One region of the Fusobacterium mortiferum ATCC 9817 genome, then DNA from elsewhere that is predicted to be linked to it. Evidence: riboswitches for the same ligand, from Rfam matches in the RefSeq annotation. Region 1 holds a riboswitch; the other holds the start of a gene.
The links. Region 1 has a riboswitch for thiamine pyrophosphate ahead of FMAG_RS05110 (YkoF family thiamine/hydroxymethylpyrimidine-binding protein). Riboswitches for the same ligand answer to the same signal wherever they lie in the genome.
Positions count from the first base shown of each region.

Region 2: it holds a riboswitch for thiamine pyrophosphate, as region 1 does, so the genes downstream of both, thiC (phosphomethylpyrimidine synthase ThiC) here and FMAG_RS05110 (YkoF family thiamine/hydroxymethylpyrimidine-binding protein) in region 1, are expected to answer to the same signal.

Region 1 covers NZ_GL987988.1:858,672-864,381, reverse strand. Annotated here, with positions in the region: gene FMAG_RS05120 (ABC transporter ATP-binding protein) at 1-1,055, opposite strand, end outside; gene FMAG_RS05115 (ECF transporter S component) at 1,057-1,641, opposite strand; gene FMAG_RS05110 (YkoF family thiamine/hydroxymethylpyrimidine-binding protein) at 1,646-2,254, opposite strand; TPP riboswitch at 2,302-2,403, opposite strand; gene FMAG_RS05105 (leucyl aminopeptidase) at 2,450-3,862, opposite strand; gene hpf (ribosome hibernation-promoting factor, HPF/YfiA family) at 3,952-4,503, opposite strand; gene cysK (cysteine synthase A) at 4,754-5,671, shown strand.
Region 2 covers NZ_GL987994.1:743,530-749,239, forward strand. Annotated here, with positions in the region: gene FMAG_RS13135 (hypothetical protein) at 1-78, shown strand, start outside; gene FMAG_RS13140 (bifunctional dihydroorotate dehydrogenase B NAD binding subunit/NADPH-dependent glutamate synthase) at 138-2,420, shown strand; TPP riboswitch at 2,487-2,585, shown strand; gene thiC (phosphomethylpyrimidine synthase ThiC) at 2,674-3,951, shown strand; gene thiS (sulfur carrier protein ThiS) at 3,961-4,176, shown strand; gene FMAG_RS13155 (thiazole synthase) at 4,300-5,073, shown strand; gene thiH (2-iminoacetate synthase ThiH) at 5,075-5,710, shown strand, end outside.

The DNA of each region.
Region 1 (5,710 bases):
GTAAAAAGTAGTTCATCTATTACTTTATAGGTTATAAATTGGTTTTGAGGATTTTGAAAAACTATTCCTATCTCCTGTAATAACTCTCTATCCTTTAATTTTTTAAACTCCCTACCTTCAAACAGTATACTTCCCTTTTTATATTTTACAATTCCAACTAAAAGATTTAAAAGAGAACTTTTTCCAGCTCCACTCTTACCTATTATTGAAGTTATTTTTCCCTTTGATATCTTAAATGAAAGTTTTTCAGCTAAAATATTTTTTCCATAACCTAACTCTAAGTCCTTAATCTCAAATATATTATCTCCTATTTCATCATCTATATATCTTTTTTTATCTGAAATTTCTCTATCTTCCAAATATATATTTAAATTTTCATCTGAAATTTTACACCCTCTATCTAAAGTAATTAAATTATAATTTACTTTTTTCCAAAGGGATAATCTATGGTCTATAATTATAAGAGTAGTCTCTTTTTTTCCATTTAATTCTAAAAGAATATCTATTATCTCTTGGGCTGAAAATATATCTACATTTGCAAAAGGTTCATCTAATATTATAATCTCTGATTCTAAAGCTAAAATAGTAGCTAATGCAACTTTTTGCTTTTCTCCACCTGAAAGAGTACTTATCTCTCTATCTTTTAGATATAATATTCCACACTTCTCTAATACTTCATCTACCTTTTTATCCATCTCTTCCACAGGATAATTAATATTTTCTAAGGTAAAGATTACCTCTTCCTTTACACTTTCCATACAAAATTGTGTATCTGTATTTTGAAACATCATACCTATCTTTTTAGCTCTATCCTGTGTAGAATATTTTTCTATCTCTTTGCCATCTAAAATAATATCTCCCTCTACTAATACTCCCTTATGTTCTGGATAAAGTCCAGCTAGTATATAAGCAAGTGTAGATTTTCCACAGCCAGAAAAACCAGTAATTAGATAAATTTCTCCAGAATTAAAAGAAAGAGAGAAATTTTTAACTATCTCTCTTTTTGATTTTTCTGAATATTTAAAAGTTATATTTTTACAAACTAACTTTTCCATCTTACTCCTCTATCTCGTCTTGCCCTAATCTATAACTACTTAAAGCCCCAGTTTTTGCTAATTTTTCAGCTAATAATTTAGAGATAATACCAGCAAAGAATATAGAACTAATCACTCTTACAATAAACATTCCTAAAATATACATAGGAGTAAATTTTACATATCCTCCTCTTACAAATCCCCATATAAAACTAAATACACAGGCAGCTACAGCAGCTATACACATATTTTTCATAGAGAAATCTCTATAACCTTTTCTTGCAAAAACAAGCTCTGGTCCCATTCCTTGAATTATTCCAGATAAAATAACTATTGGTCCAAACATATTTCCCATAATTACCTCTATTACAGCAGATAAAACTTCTGAAATTGTAGCTACTCCAGCTCTTTGAATAATATATGGAACAAATGTAGAAGCCATAAACCACACACCAAAAACTATCTCATAGGCATATGGAGCTAATCCAAATGGTGCTAATAGTGTCGCCATAAAATTAGCTAAATATACAGCCCATAGATAGATAAATGAAAATACCACTGAAAAAATACAAACCATTATTACATCTTTTAATTTCCAATTAAACATACTCTTACTCCTTTGTTGGACTATTTACAGAAATAGTTACTTGTAAAATATAGTGAGATAGATTTTCCTCTCCATATTTGAAAATCTCCTCTAATACATCAAAAACATTGTGTACATCTCCCTCTAATATAGAAACATAGTGAGAGCTTCTAGCAAAAACTCCTCTCTCTTTAGCTGTCATAACAATTTTTGCTATATGTTCCATATAATCCTCTTCTCCCATTGGATAGAAAGAAATTTTACTAACTACATCAAATTTTTTATCTCTAATATTTTTCTCATTTACCTTTTCATCGTCTACTTCCATAAATGAATCAGCATCAGTATCTCCAGGACACCCTTTAGAAAAAGTAGCTTCTAAAGCCATATGTACATCTTCTCTGTAAGCATTTACAAAAAGCCCTTTTACTACATCAAAAACATGCACTCTTTTTCCTCTTACACAAGTACTCAATTTATCTGTTTGTTTCCAAACTTTACTTGTATCTGTTTTTTCAAGTCCCCCTAAAATAATCTCAACAAAGTTGTCACTCATTGGGTATAATGAAAATCTAGCTCCAGATACTCCCTTGCTAGCACCTCCAATACACCATAAACAATCTTTCAATCCCATAAAAAAATCCTCCTTTTAAATTACAAAAGGAGGAATTATAAATTAATATCTTAGTTATAACTACTCCTTTCGTTGGTATTAACCAAATCAAGTTCAATGGGTTTAGAGTTTTACTCATTCTCAGCCAAAAGGCTCCCCAGTTATTATTAACAAAATATAATATATCACTTAATATTCGTTTTGTCTATAATTTTTTTATCTATTTTTGCAATACTCATAAAGTCCTCTTACATGAACTCCAGAAGCTCCCTTTTTATACCATTTACTTGAATTATTATAAGCTGTTCCAGCTATATCCATATGTGTCCAAGGTGTTCCTTCAGCAAATATTTCTAAAAATTTTGCTGCTGATATAGCACCTCCCCATCTAGCTCCCATATGTTTTAAGTCTGCTACATCAGATTTTAAATCCTCAGCAAACTCTTCATCTAATGGCATTCTCCAAATTCTCTCTCCATATTTACTACAAGATTTTTCTAAAAGAGAGTAAACTTCATCTCTATTAGAGAATACCCCTGTAGTAAAAGTACCTAAAGCTACCATCATAGCTCCTGTAAGGGTAGCTACATCTATTATCTCTGATACTTTTTCATTTCTTACTATATATGTTATAGCATCTGCTAATGCAAGTCTACCTTCTGCATCAGTATTTATTATTTCCACATACTTCCCATTCATAGATTTTATAATATCTCCTGGTCTATATGAATTCCCATTGATAGCATTTTCACAAGCTGGAACAACAGCCACTACATTTTTCTTAAGTCTATTTTTAGCGATAGCACACATAGCCCCTATTACTGTAGCTCCTCCTGTCATATCATCTTTCATATTCATCATAGAATCAGCCGGCTTTATACAAAGCCCTCCAGTATCATATGTAAGTCCTTTTCCTACTAATCCCATTATATCTTTAGAATCTCTATCACCAAAATATCTCATGACTATAAGTCTTGGTTTTGTAACAGAGGCTTTTCCTACACTATATAATAAATTCATTCCTAACTCTTGTATCTTATTATCATCTAGTACTTCAACCTCAAATCCAAACTCTTTTCCTAATTCAACTGTTCTTTCAGCTAAAGTTATTGGATTGATTATATTTGCTGGTAAATCTACTAAGTTTCTAATTACATCAGTAGCCTCATTTAAAATTAGACTCTCTTCTAAGTTAGTAAGTTCAATATTAAAAAACTCTACATCTAATTTTTCAGATTTTTTCTCCTTAAACTCATCAAAAGAGTAGTTGATATTTCCTACTATTTCACAAAGAATCTCCACTTTAACCAATTCTTTTGTATTTGTAGAGATTAGTATACTTCCTTTTTTATCTGAAAGATATTTAAATATTACCTCTCTAAAAAGATTATCACTAATCTCCTCTTTTTTACCAAATCCTAAAATATCCATAGAGATTAATCTATCATTTTGAATAAAATTTAATGATAGCACCTCTCCTTTTTTACCAGTAAAATTATTTCTCTCTTTTAATCTTTCAACTAGTTCTTTCTCAGACTCTGACATATATTCACAATAATTAGTTTCTCCCTCTACTACTAAAATAAGATTTCTATCATAAAATTTTTCTAATTTATCTACTACTTTCATATCTCACTCCTTTAAATACTATTTTTCTCTATTATATCAAAAAGGCTACCAATATGGTAGCCTTTTTTTATTAAATTTTCAAATTTAACTTATCTTTTTGAAGGTTCTATATGTCCATAGTCTCCATCTTTTCTCTTATAAACTATGTTCATTTCTCCTGTTTCTGCATTTGTAAATGGGAAGAATGCTCTATTTAAAATTTCTAGTTGAAGTATTGCTTCCTCTACGTCCATTGGTTTAGGAGGTAAATATACCTTTACAACATTTACAGCTGCTTCTTTCTCAACTGTATTTGTTTCTGGGTCATATTTTACTTTTCTAATCATTGGTTCTCTTGATTGAACAGCAGTTCTTATTTTATCTTTATGTTTCTTTAATTGACCTTCTAATACGTCTGAAACTCCATCTATAGCTGCATATAAGTCTGCATCTGTACAAGAAGCTTTTACTGTACTTCCACCTAGATAAGCTAAAACTTCTGCTGTATGATAATTACCAGTTTTTAATTTTACCGCTGATAAATTAATAGCTAGTTCTATTATACCGTCGTGATACTTTTCAACCCTTCCTAATTTAGTCTCCGCGTAATTTTTGATTGCATCTGTTATAACTAATTGTTTTCCATGGATAGTCATTTTCATAATACCACTTCCTTGTTGTATCTTTTGTTTTGTTACTTTATTATACTCCACAAATTGCCAATTTCCTTTTTTTTATTTAAAAATTTTTTATTTTTTTAGTTCTTTTTAATTGAGTTATTTTTTTTATTAATTCCTAGATTTTATTAAATTACTTCCATTTTTTATGAATATTATTTTTATAATTTTGAGTTCTTCATTTTTCTAATAATTTATTTTAAAATCTTATTATAAAATTTTAGGAGGAAAATTTATGATAAAAAATTCTATTTTAGATTTAATTGGTAATACCCCAATGTTAAAAATAAATAATTTAAATACATATGGAAATAATATTTTTCTTAAACTAGAAGGTTATAATCCTAGTAGAAGTACAAAAGATAGAATTGTTTTAGAAATGATAGAGGATGCAGAGAAAAAAGGAATAATAAAAGATAGTACTACTATAATGGAAGCTACTAGTGGAAATACTGGAATCTCTTTAGCTATGATTTGTGCTATTAAAAAATATCCTTTGAAAATAGTTATGCCTGATACTATGAGCATAGAAAGAATTCAATTAATGAAAGCTTATGGTGCTGAAGTTATTCTTACTCCTGGTATTTTAGGAATGAAAGCTTGTTTAGAAAAATTAGAAGAATTAAAAAATAATATCAAAGATGTCTTTATACCTAATCAATTTGATAATATCAATAATCCTAAAGCTCATTATAAAACTACTGCTAATGAAATTTTAAAAGATTTAAATTATAAACTTGATATATTTTTTTGTGGTACTGGAACTGGAGGAAGCTTTTCTGGGATATCTAAAAAATTAAAAGAGGTTCTTCCAAATATAAAAACTTTTCCTGTTGAACCACTTAATTCCCCTCTATTATCTAAAGGATACATTGGTAATCATAAAATACAAGGAATGGGAATGAGTACTGGAAAAATTCCAAGTGTCTATGATAAAACCTTAGCTGATAATATTTTTACTGCAAGTTGTGAATCTGCCTTTGATATAACTAAAACTTTAGCTCTAAAAGAAGGAATCCTTGCTGGTATTTCTACTGGTGCAGTTCTTAGTTGTGCTTTAGAATTTTCTAAAAATAATCCAAATAAAAATTTAAATATAGTAATTTTATCTACAGATTCTGGAGAAAAATATCTATCTAGCAGTGTATTTTAAAAGTTAATTATAATTTTACTTATAAAAAACTCAAGAATA
Region 2 (5,710 bases), on a different contig from region 1:
AGATATGATGAGTTAGATGAAAAAAGAAAAGAGAAATTAGATAAACTTTTATTTGAAATTGAGAAGTTATTGGGGTAAAATAAAGGATAATATAAAATCACTATATAAAAATATATACTGGAAAAAGGAGTGTACTTATGTATAAAATTTTAAAGAAAAAATGGTTAACTAAAGAGATTTGTTATATGGATGTTGAGGCAAAAGATTTAGCAAATGGAGCAAAGCCAGGACAATTTTTGATTGTAAAAACTGATGAAAAAGGGGAGAGAATACCACTTACTATTTGTGATTATGACAGAGAGGTAGGAAGTGTAGCAATAGTTTTCCAAGTAGTTGGAGAGGGAACAAAAAAGATGGCAAGCTACAATGAGGGAGAGTATTTTCAAGATGTAGTAGGTCCATTGGGACAACCAAGTGAATTTTTACATATACCATTAGAAGAATTAAAAATAAAAAAATATCTATTTGTTGCTGGAGGAGTAGGTACAGCCCCTATCTATCCACAAGTAAAATGGTTTAAGGAAAATGGAATAGAAGCAGATGTAATAGTTGGAGCTAGAAGCAAAGATATATTAATATTAGAAGAAGAGATGAAAGAGGTAGCAAATAATCTCTATATCTGTACTGATGATGGAAGCTATGGAATACACGGAAGAGTAACTGATGTAATAGATAGACTAATAAAAGAAGAAAATAAAAAATATGACCATGCTATTGTAATTGGACCTATGATAATGATGAAATTTGCCTCTATGAAATGTAGAGAGTATAATCTGCCAAATACAGTAAGCTTAAACCCACTTATGGTAGATGGAACAGGAATGTGTGGAGCTTGTAGAGTTACAATAGATGGTAAGGTAAAATTTGCTTGTGTAGATGGACCAGAGTTTGATGGAGATAAGGTAGACTATGATGAAGCAATGAGAAGACAGATGATGTATAAAACTACAGAGGGAAGAAATATTCTTGAGATAGAAGATGGAGAGACACATCATAATGATTCTTGTCCTATGCATAGTGACTTATCTGAAATAAAAGGAAGGGTTCCTGTAAGAGAGCAAGACCCAGATAAGAGAAATAAAAATTTCTATGAAGTGTGCTATGGATATAATCTTGAAGAAGCACAAAAAGAAGCACAAAGATGTCTGAATTGTAAAAATCCACTATGTGTAAAAGAATGTCCAGTATCAATAGATATACCAGCTTTTATTCAAGAGATAAAGAGAGGGGATATAGAGGGAGCTAGTAAAGTAATTTCAAAATACTCTAATCTACCAGCTATATGTGGAAGAGTGTGCCCTCAAGAAACTCAATGTGAAGGAAAGTGTATTTTAGGAATAAAAGGGGAGCCTGTATCTATTGGAAAACTAGAGAGATTTGTAGGAGATTGGGCTATTAGAAATAATACAAAGGTAGAAGTAGAGGAGAAAAGAGAGGAAAAGGTAGCTATAATTGGTGGAGGACCTGCTGGACTTACAGCTGCTGGAGATTTAGCAAAGCTTGGTTATGATGTAACTATATATGAAGCATTACATAAACTTGGTGGTGTATTGAGTTATGGTATTCCAGAGTTTAGACTTCCAAAAGAAGAAGTAGTAGATAAAGAGATAGAGAAATTATACTCTTTAGGAGTAAAGGTACATACTGATACTTTTGTAGGAAGAACTTTTACTGTGGATGATTTGTTAGATAAAAAGGGATATTCTGCTGTATTTATAGGAAGTGGAGCAGGACTTCCGAGATTTATGAATATTCCAGGAGAAAATTATAATGGAGTAATTTCAGCTAATGAGTTTTTAACAAGAGTAAACTTAATGAAAGCTAATAGAAAGGATTGTGCTACTCCTATAAAAATAGGAAAGAGAGTCTTTGTTGTAGGTGGAGGAAACGTAGCTATGGATGCAGCTAGAACAGCAAAGAGATTAGGAGCAGATGTAACTGTGCTATATAGAAGAGGAGAGGCAGAATTACCAGCAAGACGTGAAGAGATACATCATGCTAAAGAAGAGGGAGTAAAATTCCAATTTCTAGTAAACCCAATAGAGATAATTGGAGATGAAAAAGGTTGGGTAAAAGAGGTTAAGTGTGTAAGAATGGAATTAGGAGAGCCAGATGAAAGTGGAAGAGCAAAATTCTCTGTGATAGATGGAAGTGAATTTATATTAGAGGGAGAAACTGTCATTATGTCACTGGGAACTTCTCCAAATCCATTGATTGCTGATACTACTAAAGATTTAGTAACTACTAGATGGAAAGGTATCGAGACAGATGAAAATGGAAAAACTTCAAGAGAGGGAGTTTTTGCTGGTGGAGATGCTGTAACAGGAGCAGCTACTGTTATATTAGCTATGGAAGCTGGGAAAAAAGCAGCAGCTGAGATAGATAGATATCTTAGAGGAAAGAAAGCGGAAAACAAATAAAAAATTATCTTGACAAAATAAAATTACAAGTATATAATTTGCTTGTAAGGATAGAAAAATTGAATAGTTGATTGCTAGGGGAGCCGTTAGGCTGAGAAAGAGAAATCTTGACCCTTAGAACCTGATATGGATAATACCAGCGTAGGGAAGCAATATGTTTACTAGATTTTTATTAATCAGTATAATTATAGCTCTGTACATTGGTACAGAGCTTTTTTTATTAGAAAAATTAGAGAAAGATTTAGGAGGAAATATGTATTCAACACAGATGGAAGCAGCAAAAAAAGGAATATTTACTAAGGAGATGGAAATAGTAGCTAGAGATGAGCAAATGAGCAAGGAAGAGCTTATGGAAAAGATAGCTAAAGGGAGCATAGTAATTCCAGCAAATAAAAACCATAAAAATATATATCCAAGAGCAGTAGGAGAGGGGACAAGAACAAAAGTAAATGTAAATCTAGGGGTATCAGAAGATTGTTGTGATTACTGTGGGGAGATGGTAAAGGTACAAAAAGCTATTGAGTATGGAGCAGATGCTATAATGGATTTGAGTACTTTTGGAGATACACAAAAATTTAGAAAAGAGCTAGTAGAAAAGTCGACAGTTATGTTAGGAACTGTTCCTATGTATGATGCAGTAGCAAAACTAGGAAAAAATATAAAAGATATGAGCGTAGAAGATCTGTTTAGAGTAGTAGAGATGCATTGTGAAGATGGAATAGATTTCTTAACTATACATGCAGGACTAAATAGAACTTGTGTAGATAGATTAAAAAATAATAAAAGACTTACAAAGATAGTAAGTAGAGGAGGTTCTATTCTTTTTCAATGGATGATATTAAATGATAAAGAAAATCCTTTCTATGAGCACTATGATAGATTACTTGAAATTTGTAGAAAATATGATGTTACATTAAGCTTAGGAGATGGATTAAGACCAGGAAGTATAGCTGACTCAACTGATGCTCCTCAAATTCAAGAGTTGATAATACTAGGAGAACTTACAAAAAGAGCTTGGGAAAAAGATGTACAAGTGATGATAGAGGGACCTGGACATATCCCTATGCATGAGATAGTTACTAATATGCAAATTGAGAAAAAACTTTGTCATAATGCACCTTTCTATGTACTTGGACCATTAGTAACTGATGTGGCACCTGGATATGACCATATAACAGCTGCTATTGGTGGAGCTATTGCTGCAGCTAATGGAGCAGATTTCCTATGTTATGTAACTCCAGCTGAACACTTAAGACTTCCAACTTTAGAAGATATGAAAGAGGGAATTATGGCTTCAAGAATAGCTGGACATGCAGCAGATATAGCTAAGGGAATAAAAGGAGCTAGAGATTGGGATAATAGAATGAGTAAACATAGAGGGGAGTTAAACTGGAATGGAATGTTTGAAGAGTGTCTAGACCCAGAAAAAGCAAAAGAGTATAGAAAATCTTCAAAACCTATTGAAGAAGAGGTTTGTACAATGTGTGGAGATCTATGCCCAATGAAGAGATGTAACGAAATTTTAGATTAAGGTGATAATATGAATATTATTTTAAATGGGGAAAAATATGAGATTTCAAAAGATAATATCACTGTGGAAGAGTTACTTAATGAATTATCAGTAAAATGGAATATAGATTTATCTGGAGCTGTTGTTCTAGTAAATGATGAAATAGTGAAAAAAAATAACTGGAAAACAGAAAAAATAGCTGAAGATTATCATCTAGAAGTTTTATCTTTCGTTTCTGGAGGATAGTTTTATAATTGATAATATAGGACAAATTTGTGAAAATTTAAGGATAAAAAGAGAAATTTATTAAATTATAAAGAGAGAATGAGTTGCTAGTAAAAAATACTAACAATATAATTGGAGGAAAAGATGGAAAAATTTATTTTAAAAGGAAAAGAGTTTAGTAGTAGATTACTTACAGGAACAGGAAAATTTGCTGATAAAAATTTAGTAGCTCCTATGTTAGAAGCTAGTGGTTCTCAAATTATAACAATGGCACTTAGAAGAATAAACTTCCAAAATCCAAAGGAGAATATTTTAAACTATATTCCAAAACATATAACATTGTTACCTAATACTTCAGGGGCTAGAACAGCAGAGGAAGCTATAAAAATAGCAAGAATAGCTAGAGAAGCTGGATGTGGAGATTTTATAAAAATTGAGATAATAAATGATAGTAAATATCTTATGCCAGATAATAGTGAAACTATAAAGGCAACTAAGGTTTTAGCTGATGAGGGATTTATAGTATTACCATATATTATGCCTGATTTAATAACAGCTAAAAGATTAGAAGATGCTGGGGCAGCAGCAGTTATGCCACTTGGTTCTCCTATTGGTTCAAATAGAGGAATACTTACAAAACCATTTGTAGAGATGTTATTAGAAAATAATAGAGTACCTATCATAGTAGATGCTGGAATAGGGAAACCATCAGATGCAGCTATAGCTATGGAGATGGGGTGTGATGCTGTACTTGTAAATACAGCTATTGCCACAGCACAAGACCCAGTTAAAATGGGAAGAGCTTTTGCACTAGCGGTAGAAGCTGGAAGAGAAGCTTTCTTAGCTCAACTAGCAGAGGAACAAAAATATGCTAGTGCTTCATCACCACTTACAGGATTTTTATTTAGAGGTGAGTAGAATGAGTTACTATGATGAACTAGTTAAATGGAAAGATTTTGATTTTGAGGGATATTTTAATTCTGTAACTGATGAAGAGATATTGAAAAGTATAGAAAAAGACAAATTATCTGTATATGATTATCTAAATCTTTTATCTCCTAGAGCAAAAAATCATATAGAAAAAATGGCTCAAAGAGCACATAAGTTGACAAGACAATATTTTGGGAATGTAATAGGACTATATCTTCCAATATATGTTTCTAATTATTGTACTAGTAACTGTATCTATTGTGGATTTTCTAAAAAAAATCATATAATAAGAAGACATATGAAATATGAGGAGATAGAAAGAGAAGCTAAAGAGATAGCAAAATCTGGAATAGAAAATATACTTCTTTTAACTGGAGAAGCTAAAGGATTAGTAGATAAGGAGTATTTAAAAGGAGGAATAGATGTATTGAAAAAATATTTCTCATCTGTATCTATTGAAGTAATGCCATTAGACGAAGAAGATTATAGATATCTAGCAGAAGATGGATTAGATGGACTTACTGTATACCAAGAGACTTATGATGAAAAAAGATATGCAGAGGTACATCTATCGGGTGAAAAAAGAAATTTTAGATATAGATTGGACACTCCAGAAAGAGGGGCT